DNA from 3 places in the Streptomyces sp. NPDC006512 genome. Region 3 is predicted to be linked to each of the others. Evidence: riboswitches for the same ligand, from Rfam matches in the RefSeq annotation. Region 3 holds a riboswitch; each other region holds the start of a gene.
The links. A riboswitch is a leader RNA that binds a small molecule or an ion and turns the genes downstream of it on or off. The one in region 3 is predicted to bind cobalamin.
Positions count from the first base shown of each region.

Region 1 (3,260 bases), on a different contig from region 3:
TGCGCATGCCGGTCTTCGCGACGCGGGCGCGCAGGGCGTCCCAGCGCTCCGGCCAGTTCAGCTCGACGTCGTAGTGGTCCGGGTGCAGGACACCGCGGGCGGTACGGGTCTTGTCCCAGGCCGGCAGCGGACCGCTGCGCTCGGCGAGGTCGCAGGAGGCCTCGTACGCGGCCAGCATGATCCGCTCGGAGAGCTTCGTGGACAGCGCCCGCGCCTCGGGGGAGTCGAAGGGCACCTTCAGCTTGAAGAAGACGTCCTGCAGACCCATCGCGCCCAGGCCGACCGGACGCCAGCGGGCGTTGGAACGCCCGGCCTGCTCGGTCGGGTAGAAGTTGATGTCCACCACGCGGTCGAGGAAGGTCACGGCCGTACGGACGGTCTCGTCCAGCCGCTCCCAGTCGATGTCCCCGTCCACGACGAAGGCGCCCATGTTGACCGAGCCGAGGTTGCAGACGGCCGTCTCGCCGTCGTCGGTGACCTCGATGATCTCGGTGCACAGGTTGGAGGAGTGGACGACCGAGCCCGGCTCGGCGGTCTGGTTCGCCGTGCGGTTGGAGGCGTCCTTGAAGGTCATCCAGCCCTGGCCGGTCTGCGCGAGGGTGCGCATCATCCGGCCGTACAGGTCACGCGCGGGCATGGTCTTGCGGGCCAGGCCGTCCGCCTCGGCCTTGCGGTAGGCGGCGTCGAACTCGTCGCCCCACAGGTCCACGAGCTCGGGGACGTCGGCCGGTGAGAACAGCGACCACTGCCCGTCGGAGTTCACGCGCCGCATGAACTCGTCCGGCACCCAGTGGGCGAGGTTCAGGTTGTGCGTACGGCGCTGGTCCTCACCGGTGTTGTCGCGGAGCTCCAGGAACTCCTCGATGTCCGCGTGCCAGGTCTCCAGGTAGACGGCGGCGGCACCCTTGCGGCGGCCGCCCTGGTTGACCGCGGCGACGGAGGCGTCGAGGGTCTTCAGGAACGGGACGATGCCGTTGGAGTGGCCGTTGGTGCCGCGGATCAGGGAACCCCGGGCGCGGATGCGGGAGTACGAGAGGCCGATGCCGCCGGCGTGCTTGGACAGGCGCGCGACCTGGTGGTAGCGGTCGTAGATCGAGTCCAGCTCGTCCAGCGGGGAGTCCAGCAGGTAGCAGGAGGACATCTGCGGGTGCCGGGTACCGGAGTTGAAGAGCGTGGGGGACGACGGCAGGTAGTCGAGGCGGCTCATCAGCCGGTAGAGCGAGGCCACTTCCTCGACGGCCTGGACGGTGTCGTTCTCGGCCAGGCCGCAGGCCACGCGCAGCATGAAGTACTGCGGGGTCTCGATGACCTGACGGGTGATCGGGTGGCGCAGCAGGTAGCGGCTGTGCAGGGTGCGCAGGCCGAAGAACCCGAAGCGGTCGTCGGCGCCCTCGGCGAGGGTGTGCTCGACCAGCGCGTCCAGGCGGGCCGCGTGGGTCGTGACGAACTCGGCCGTGCGGTCGGCGATGAGCCCCTCGCGGTGGCCGACGGCGACGGACGCCGAGAAGGACGTGGAGCCCTGGCCCGCGGCCTCGTCGCGGACGGCCAGCGTCAGCAGCCGGGCGGCGAGGCGGGAGTACGCCGGGTCCTCGGAGATCAGACCGGCCGCGGCCTCGGTGGCCAGCCCGCGCAGTTCGGCCTCGTCGGCGACGGAGCTGCGGCCGCGCAGGGCGGCGGCGGCGACCCGGCCGGGGTCGGTGTCGGGGAGGTCGGCCGTCAGCTCGGTGAGGGTACGCAGCAGTGCGGTCCCCGGGCCCTCGGGCGTGAGCGCAGCCTCGGTGTCGGACTGGGCGGACTCGGCGCGCGGTGCGGCAGGCGCGATGGTCACGGGGGGAGCTCTCCCTCGCTCGGCCCGGTCTTCGACGGGGCGGGGCGAGCGGGCGCACGCGGGAAGCCCACGGACCGGCCCGGACAGGGCAGGCGGTACGTGCGCCGCGTGGCGTCCACCGGCCCAACCGCGAGGCCCGGACGTATCGGCACCCGGTTCGGTTGAGCCGGGCGCGCTGTCGGCAGGTCCTCGGACTTCCGGACGCACCAATGGGTGCACTTCATACCGTTGCGGGACAGTTCCGGATTCGCACCGGATTCCCCTGCGACGACAGCAGCCATGAGCATACATGTGGGGGCGGCCCGTTGCGGTAGCCCCCACATGTTGTGTCGGCGTGGCTACTGCTCGGGTGCGTACAGCTCCAAGGCGTAGGTGAGCAGGGGCACCGAGGGGACCGGGGACCAGTCCCGTTCCGGGGTGCGCACGAAGCCCAGGCGCTCGTAGATCCGGTGCGCGGCGGGGCTGCCCGGCTGGGTGGAGAGCACCAGCCGGGACACTCCCGGCAGGGCCCTGGCGCGGTCGGCGCAGGCCCGTACGAGTGCTTCGCCGGCGCCCTTGCCCCGGCCGGCGGCGGCCACGGCGAGCATCCGGAACTCGGCCTCGCCGGGGCCCGCGATGTCGGCGAGGGGGCTGCCCGGAGGGGCGAACGTCACACCGCCCAGCAGGCGTCCGTCCAGTACGGCGACGAGCACCTCGCCGGATCCGGCCCGGCCCGCGACGTCCCGAAGCGTCCGCTCGTACGTGTCGTCGGTGTTGGCTTCGAGGAGCCCGTCCTCCAGGTAGGCCCGCGCGGTGATCCCGCCCAGCTCTTCGTATTCGGCGGGCTGCGCCGCCCTGATCACGATGTCCATGCGTCGAGTGTGCGCGACGGCCGCGGGCGGACGCCCGGATCCCGGCGGTCCGGTGCCGGGCACGCGCGAGGGCCCCGCCGGACGAGGCCGGCGGGGCCCTCGCGCGTGCCGCTCAGCAGCAGCGGAAGCCCTCCCGGGGATCCGCCTCGCGGGCGTCGGTGCGGGCCCGCTCGAAGGCGCGCCGGGTCATGACCTCGGCGTGCGGGTCGTGGGCGCGGGCGTGGGCCACGTAGCGGTCGTACGCGGCCTCGCCGGAGAACTCCCGTACGTAGAACCGGGCCTTCGACAGCGCGCCCCGGACCCCGCTCACCGCGCGCGCGGCGCTCGTGCCGCTCATGCGACGGGGGTCTTGGCCCGGCCGCCGCCCGCGTCGAGGCCGGCCGCCGCGAGTTCGGCCTTCTCCTCGGGCGTGGCGATCAGCCCGGCCGGGGCTACGATCTTCGACTCGGTCCACGGGACCTCGGACAGGCGCACCGTCTCGGGGTGGGCGATGGCCTTGAAGCAGGTCCGGGCCGCGTCCACCAGCACGATGACGATCAGGACCGCGAACAGCACCGACAGCACCCCGTCGACCGTGGCGT
Region 1 covers NZ_JBEXPG010000012.1:30,866-34,125, reverse strand. The annotation lists gene ABZZ17_RS11285 (ribonucleoside-diphosphate reductase subunit alpha) at 1-1,828, opposite strand, end outside; cobalamin riboswitch at 1,991-2,125, opposite strand; gene ABZZ17_RS11280 (GNAT family protein) at 2,167-2,679, opposite strand; gene ABZZ17_RS11275 (YbdD/YjiX family protein) at 2,792-3,016, opposite strand; gene ABZZ17_RS11270 (carbon starvation CstA family protein) at 3,013-3,260, opposite strand, start outside.
Region 1: another riboswitch for cobalamin. It lies ahead of ABZZ17_RS11285 (ribonucleoside-diphosphate reductase subunit alpha); the one in region 3 lies ahead of metE (5-methyltetrahydropteroyltriglutamate--homocysteine S-methyltransferase).

Region 2 (3,260 bases), on a different contig from region 3:
CGCTGGCCGGCAAGTACTTCCTGGAGATCCGTCTGCACCCCGCCGCCGGACACGACGACGCGGGTCAGAACGTCTACAAGGGCCCCAAGCTCCAGAAGATCTACCTCAGCAAGCTCAAGGGCCTCGCCATGACCGGCGACTACGAGGGCTACGTGACCTTCGGCGCCGCCTTCGACACCCGGCCGGCCTACGGCGTCACCGTCCTGCACAACCCGGAGCGGGTCGTGGTGGACGTCTCGCACCCCAACACGTGCTGACCTGACCGGCACGCCGTCCGGGGGCCCGGGGTGTCGCACACCCCGGGCCCCCGGCGTCGTGCCGCCGGATCCCGGACGGACGGGGTACGGGGATCAGCGGTGTTCGGGGTTGGGGAAGTCGAAGCGGCAGCCCGCGTCCCACAGGGAGCGCTGGTTGCCGTGTGCGGGGACGCCGCCCGCGCGCTTGAGGAGCGCGGCCAGGTGCATGAGGTTCCAGGACATGAAGGCCGTGTTGCGGTTGGTGAAGTCGTTCTCCGGGCCGCCCGAGCCGGGGTCCAGGTAGGAGGGTCCCGGGCCGGCTTCGCCGATCCAGCCGGCGTCGGCCTGCGGGGGGACCGTGTAGCCGAGGTGCTGGAGGCTGTAGAGGACGTTCATGGCGCAGTGCTTGACGCCGTCCTCGTTGCCGGTGATCAGCGCTCCGCCGACGCGCCCGTAGTAGGCGTACTGGCCCTTTTCGTTGAGGATCGAGGAGCAGGCGTAGAGCCTCTCGATGACCTGCTTCATGACGGAGCTGTTGTCGCCGAGCCAGATCGGGCCGCAGAGCACGAGGATGTCGGCGTCCATGATCTGGCTGTAGAGGACCGGCCACTGGTCGGTCTCCCAGCCGTGCTCGGTCATGTCCGGCCAGACACCGGTGGCGATGTCGTGGTCGACGGCCCGGATCAGTGAGGTCCGGGCGCCGGCGGCCTCCATGACGGCGCGGCTCCTGGCGATCAGCCCCTCGGTGTTGCTGGGTTCGGGCGAGCGCTTGAGCGTGCAGTTCACGTAGACGGCGGAGAGGTCGGAGTAGGCGGGAGCGCCGGAGGAGGTGTCAGCCACGCCCCCCACGCTGACCGGCCGGGGCCCGGACCGCCATCGGACCGCACCCTTCCGGGGCACCGCCGGACGGCCTCCGGTCACCCCCGCGCACGGGGGCGGGTTGTTACCGGTCGGCGCGGACGACTACTGTCAGCGGGCCTTGGTGTTCGGGAAACCGGTGGGAAACCGGTGCGGCCCTCGCCACTGTGATCGGGAAGTCCGGCTCCACTCCTGCGGGAAGCCACTGGGTTCCGCGCGGGAGACCGCACGGCCCCGGGAAGGCGGAGCCAGGGCATCAGTACCCGTGAGCCAGGAGACCGGCCGGGGCGCGTCGTCCATCCACGAGGTGCTGGAGAGGTCTCTCTACTCATGCATATAGCCGAGGGGTTCCTTCCCCCTTTGCACGCGGTCGCCTGGGGCGCCGCGTCCGCTCCCTTCGTCGTCCACGGTGTCCGCGCCCTCACCCGCGAGGTGAAGGCCAAGCCGGAGAGCACCCTGCTGCTCGGAGCGTCCGGAGCGTTCACTTTCGTCCTGTCCGCCCTGAAGATCCCTTCGGTGACGGGCAGTTGTTCACACCCCACCGGCACCGGACTGGGGGCCATCCTCTTCCGGCCGCCGATCATGGCGGTGCTCGGCACGATCACCCTGCTGTTCCAGGCCCTGCTGCTGGCGCACGGCGGACTCACCACCCTCGGCGCCAACGTCTTCTCGATGGCCGTCGCCGGCCCGTGGGCGGGCTACGGGGTCTACCGGCTGCTGAAGAAGTTCGACGTGCCGCTGATGGTGACGGTCTTCTTCGGCGCCTTCTTCGCCGACCTGATCACCTACTGCGTGACCTCCGTCCAGCTGGCGCTGGCCTTCCCGGACCCGGGCAGCGGTTTCGTCGGCGCGCTGGAGAAGTTCGCGGGCATCTTCGCCCTCACCCAGATCCCGCTCGCGGTCAGCGAGGGCCTGCTCACCGTGCTCGTGGTGCGGCTGCTCATGCAGTCCAGCAAGTCCGACCTGGTGCGCCTCGGCGTCGCCAAGCTCACCGGGACGAAGACGAAGCAGGAGGCGGCGCTCTGATGACCAGGAACGCGAAGATCAACACGCTGCTGCTGCTCCTGGTGGCGGCGCTGGCCGTGCTCCCGCTCGCGCTGGGACTCGGCGAGGGCAAGGAGGAGCCGTTCGCGGGCGCCGACGCGCAGGCGGAGGCGGCCATCACCGAGCTGAAGCCGGACTACGAGCCCTGGTTCTCCCCGCTGTACGAACCCCCGTCGGGCGAGATCGAGTCGGCCCTGTTCGCCCTCCAGGCGGCACTCGGCGCGGGCGTCCTCGCCTATTACTTCGGCGTGCGCAAGGGCCGCCGCCAGGGCGCCGCGCTCGCCGCCGCGGCCGGTACCGCCGACCCCGCCGGCACGGACCCGGGGGCCGGCCCGGCTCCGGCGTCCGCGACCGGCGCGGAGCGCTAGCGCGGTGCTGCCGATCGACGTCGCGGCGCACAGCAGCCGCTGGCGCCGCCGCCATCCACTGGAGAAGGCCCTGCTGGGACTGGGCCTGACGGTCACCGCCGTGTGCCTGCCGCCCTGGCCCGGCGGGCCGCTGGTCGCCGCGGCGACCCTGGCGGTGCTGCTCGGCCCCGCCGGGGTGGCCGGGCGGCAGCTGTGGCGGGCCTTCCGGGTCCCGCTCGGCTTCTGCTGCACCGGGGCGCTGCCGCTGCTGGTGTCCCTGGGCGGCCCGGGCGGATTCGTCTCGCTGGCCCCCGACGGGCCCCGGCACGCCGGGGAACTGCTGCTGCGCACCTCGGCGGCCTCGCTGGGCGTGCTCCTGTTCGCCTTCACCACCCCGGTGTCGGACGTACTGCCCCGGCTGGTACGGGCCGGGGTGCCGGCGCCCGTCGTCGACGTGGCCCTGGTCATGTACCGGATCGGGTTCCTGCTGCTGGACGCCACGGCCCAGGTCCGCCGGGCCCAGGCGGCCCGCCTCGGGCACACGAACCGGGCCGCGGTGTGGCGTTCGCTGGCCGGGCTCGCGGCGACCTCGTTCGTCCGGGCCTTCGACCGCGCCGGGCGGCTCCAGGAGGGGCTCGCCGGGCGCGGCTACGACGGCACCCTGCGCGTGCTCGTCCCCGAAGCCACCCTGTCCTGGCGGTTCCTCACGGCGTCCGCCGCCCTGCTGATCTCCCTGGTCGGCGTGACCCTCGTACTGAAGGAGCTGTATCCGTGA
Region 2 covers NZ_JBEXPG010000034.1:87,720-90,979, forward strand. The annotation lists gene ABZZ17_RS23745 (hypothetical protein) at 1-257, shown strand, start outside; gene ABZZ17_RS23750 (flavodoxin family protein) at 351-1,076, opposite strand; cobalamin riboswitch at 1,200-1,396, shown strand; gene ABZZ17_RS23755 (energy-coupling factor ABC transporter permease) at 1,425-2,120, shown strand; gene ABZZ17_RS23760 (energy-coupling factor ABC transporter substrate-binding protein) at 2,120-2,506, shown strand; gene cbiQ (cobalt ECF transporter T component CbiQ) at 2,511-3,260, shown strand; gene ABZZ17_RS23770 (ATP-binding cassette domain-containing protein) at 3,257-3,260, shown strand, end outside.
Region 2: another riboswitch for cobalamin. It lies ahead of ABZZ17_RS23755 (energy-coupling factor ABC transporter permease); the one in region 3 lies ahead of metE (5-methyltetrahydropteroyltriglutamate--homocysteine S-methyltransferase).

Region 3 (3,260 bases):
GAGGACCGGCGGGCGCACGTAGCGGGTGCCGTAGGACTGCACCCAGCCGTGCTGGGTGGCGAGGTAGCCGGTGAGCCGTTCCGCGAAGTACTGGACCATGTCGTTGCGTTCGGGCTCGCCGTGCACCAGGACGTCGATGCCCGTCTTCTCCTGGAAGGCGATGACCTCGCGGATCTCGGCCTTGATGCGCTCCTCGTACCCGGCGGTGTCGACGCGTCCGGCGCGCAGGTCGGCGCGGGCCACGCGCAGTTCGTCGGTCTGCGGGAAGGATCCGATGGTGGTGGTGGGCAGCAGCGGCAGGCGCAGGTGGGCGCGCTGGGCGGCGGCGCGTTCGGCGTAGGGCTGGGCCCGGCGGCCGTCGGCGTCGGTGATCGCGGCGGTGCGGGCGCGGACGGCCGGATCGTGGGTGATCGGGGAGGTGGCGCGGGAGGCGAGGTCGGCCTGGTTGGCGGCGAGTTCGGCGGTGATCGCTCCGGGGCCCTGGGCGAGGCCGCGGGCGAGGGTGGTGATCTCGGTGGTCTTCTGGCGGGCGAAGGCGAGCCAGCGCCGGATCTGCGGGTCGATGTCGCGTTCGGCGGTGGCGTCGAGCGGGACGTGGAGCAGGGAGCAGGACGCGGCGACGTCGACGGAGCCGGCGAGGCCGAGGAGGGTGCCGAGGGTGGCCAGCGACTTCTGGTGGTCGTTGATCCAGATGTTGCGGCCGTTGACGACGCCCGCAACCAGGCGCTTGCCGGGCAGGCCGCCGACGGCGGCGAGGTCGCGGAGGTTGGCGTCGGCGGCGTCGGTGAAGTCGAGGGCGAGGCCCTCGACGGGCGCCTTCGCCAGGACGGGCAGGGCGTCGCCGAGCCGGTCGAAGTAGGTGGCGACGAGGAGCTTGGGGCGTTCGGTGAGCGCGCCGAGCTCCCGGTAGGTGCGGGCGGCGGCGTTCAGTTCGGCGGGGGTGCGGTCCTGGACCAGGGCGGGTTCGTCGAGCTGGACCCATGCGGCGCCGGCCGCCTTGAGGTCGGCCAGTACCCGGGCGTAGACGGGCAGCAGCCGGTCCAGGAGGGTGAGCGGTTCGAAGTCGTCGGCCACGCCGGGGGCGGGCTTGGCGAGCAGCAGGTAGGTGACCGGGCCGACCAGGACCGGGCGGGCGGTGTGGCCGAGGGCAAGGGCTTCGCGGAGCGCGGCGACCTGCTGGGCGGAGTCGGCCGTGAAGACGGTGTCGGGGCCGAGTTCGGGGACCAGGTAGTGGTAGTTGGTGTCGAACCACTTGGTCATTTCCAGCGGGGCCACGTCCTGCGTGCCGCGCGCCATCGCGAAGTACCCGTCGAGGGCGTCGGTTTCGACGGCCGCCCGGTGGCGGGCGGGGATCGCGCCGACCATGACCGTGGTGTCCAGGACGTGGTCGTAGTACGAGAAGTCGCCGGTCGGAACCTCGGTGATGCCGGCGTCGGCCAGCTGGGCCCAGTTGGTGCGGCGCAGGTCGCGGGCGGTCTCCCGGAGGGCGTCGGCGCTGACCCGGCCCTTCCAGTAGCCCTCGACGGCCTTCTTCAGTTCGCGGTTGCGGCCCTGGCGGGGGTAGCCGTACACGGTGGCCCGTACTGCCGCGGCTGCGGATTCGGTGGTCACGGAACTCTCCTTCGCGAGCGTGTCTCCATGGACCCGGTGACGGTCCGAGGGTGCGAAGGGGTGCCGGAACGGGCGGACCGCCGGGACCGCGTACGACGGGGTACGCGACGGGGAGGATCCGCCTGAGGTGCACGCCGACCCGCCCACGAGGTCACCGGGAAACCGTGCGCGGTCGTTCGCGCACGGGCAACGGGCAGGTCTTCGGACTCGCGGGCACGCCTGCCGGTCTCCCGGCGGGCACCTACTGGCCGTCGCTTCCCAGGACCGGTTCCGGTCCCAGTGCGTATGACGGCGGTCGTTCCCGCTCACCGCTGCGGGGCAGTCCCGGATTCCCACCGGGTTCCCTCTTACGACGCATCCCGTCTGGCGGACGGGGCGAACCAGCTGCGGACGCCAGCGTAGGCGGACCCGGTCGAGAACCGGTCCAACCGTCCACATGCCGGACGGGGAAATGAGATGCGGCGCGGGTGCGGCGACACCACTCGCCGTACCCGCGCCGCACTCCCGCGTCCCCGGCGCACCCTCTGCCCGGGGAACGTGCCGGGGCCCCTCAGCCCCGGCCGTAGGTGTGGAACCCGCGGCCGCTCTTGCGGCCCAGCAGCCCTGCCTGCACCATCCGCTGGAGCAGTGGGGGCGGGGCGTACAGGGGTTCCTTGAACTCCTCGTAGAGCGAGTCGGCGATGGCCGCGACGGTGTCCAGGCCGATGAGGTCGGCGAGTTTGAGCGGTCCCATCGGGTGGGCGCAGCCGAGTTCCATGCCGGCGTCGACGTCGGCCGGGCTCGCGTACCCGGATTCGGCCATCCGGATGGCCGAGAGGAGGTAGGGGACCAGGAGGGCGTTGACGACGAAGCCGGCCCGGTCCTGGGAGCGGACGGTGGTCTTGCCGAGAGTGTCGCGGGCGAAGTCCTCGACGCGGGTGAGGGTGTCCTGCGAGGTGTGGAGGGAGGTCACGACCTCCACGAGGGGCAGGACGGGTACCGGGTTGAAGAAGTGCAGGCCGACCACCCGGTCGGCGCGGCCGGTGGCCATCCCCAGCCGCATGACGGGGATCGCGGAGGTGTTGGTGGCGAGGATCGCCCCGGGGTCCTCGACGGTCTTGTCGAGGCGGGTGAACACCTCGGTCTTGGCCTCGGGGTTCTCGGTGACCGCTTCGATGACGAGCTGCCGGTCGGCGAGGTCCTCCAGGTCTCCGGTGAAGACGAGCCGGGCGAGGGCGTCCTCGGCGGAGATCCGGTCGAGCTTGCCCCGCTGGACGGCGCGTTCCAGGGAGACGGCGACGCGTTCGCGGGCGGCCCGGGCCGCGGCGGCGTCCGCTTCGGCGACGACGGTGTCGAGTCCGGCGCGGGCGCACACCTCGGCGATGCCGGCGCCCATCTGGCCGCCGCCGACGACTCCGACGCGCCGGATGCCGGCCGGGCGTGCGGGGGCGCTCACGCGGTCACCCCCGCGGTGACGCGGCGGACCAGGTGGCGCGTGTAGGCCTCGGGGGTGAAGAAGGCGGGCAGCCGCACCGACAGTGCGGTGTCCACGAAGACCTCCCTGGCTTCGAGGGCGCGGGCCCGCGGGTCCTCGGCCTCCAGGGCGGCGCATTCGGCGTCCAGGAGGTCGGTCACGGTGGCCCGGTCCACGCGTTCGTGGCGGATCCACT
Region 3 covers NZ_JBEXPG010000023.1:87,741-91,000, forward strand. The annotation lists gene metE (5-methyltetrahydropteroyltriglutamate--homocysteine S-methyltransferase) at 1-1,611, opposite strand, end outside; cobalamin riboswitch at 1,786-2,011, opposite strand; gene ABZZ17_RS18095 (3-hydroxybutyryl-CoA dehydrogenase) at 2,162-3,046, opposite strand; gene aceB (malate synthase A) at 3,043-3,260, opposite strand, start outside.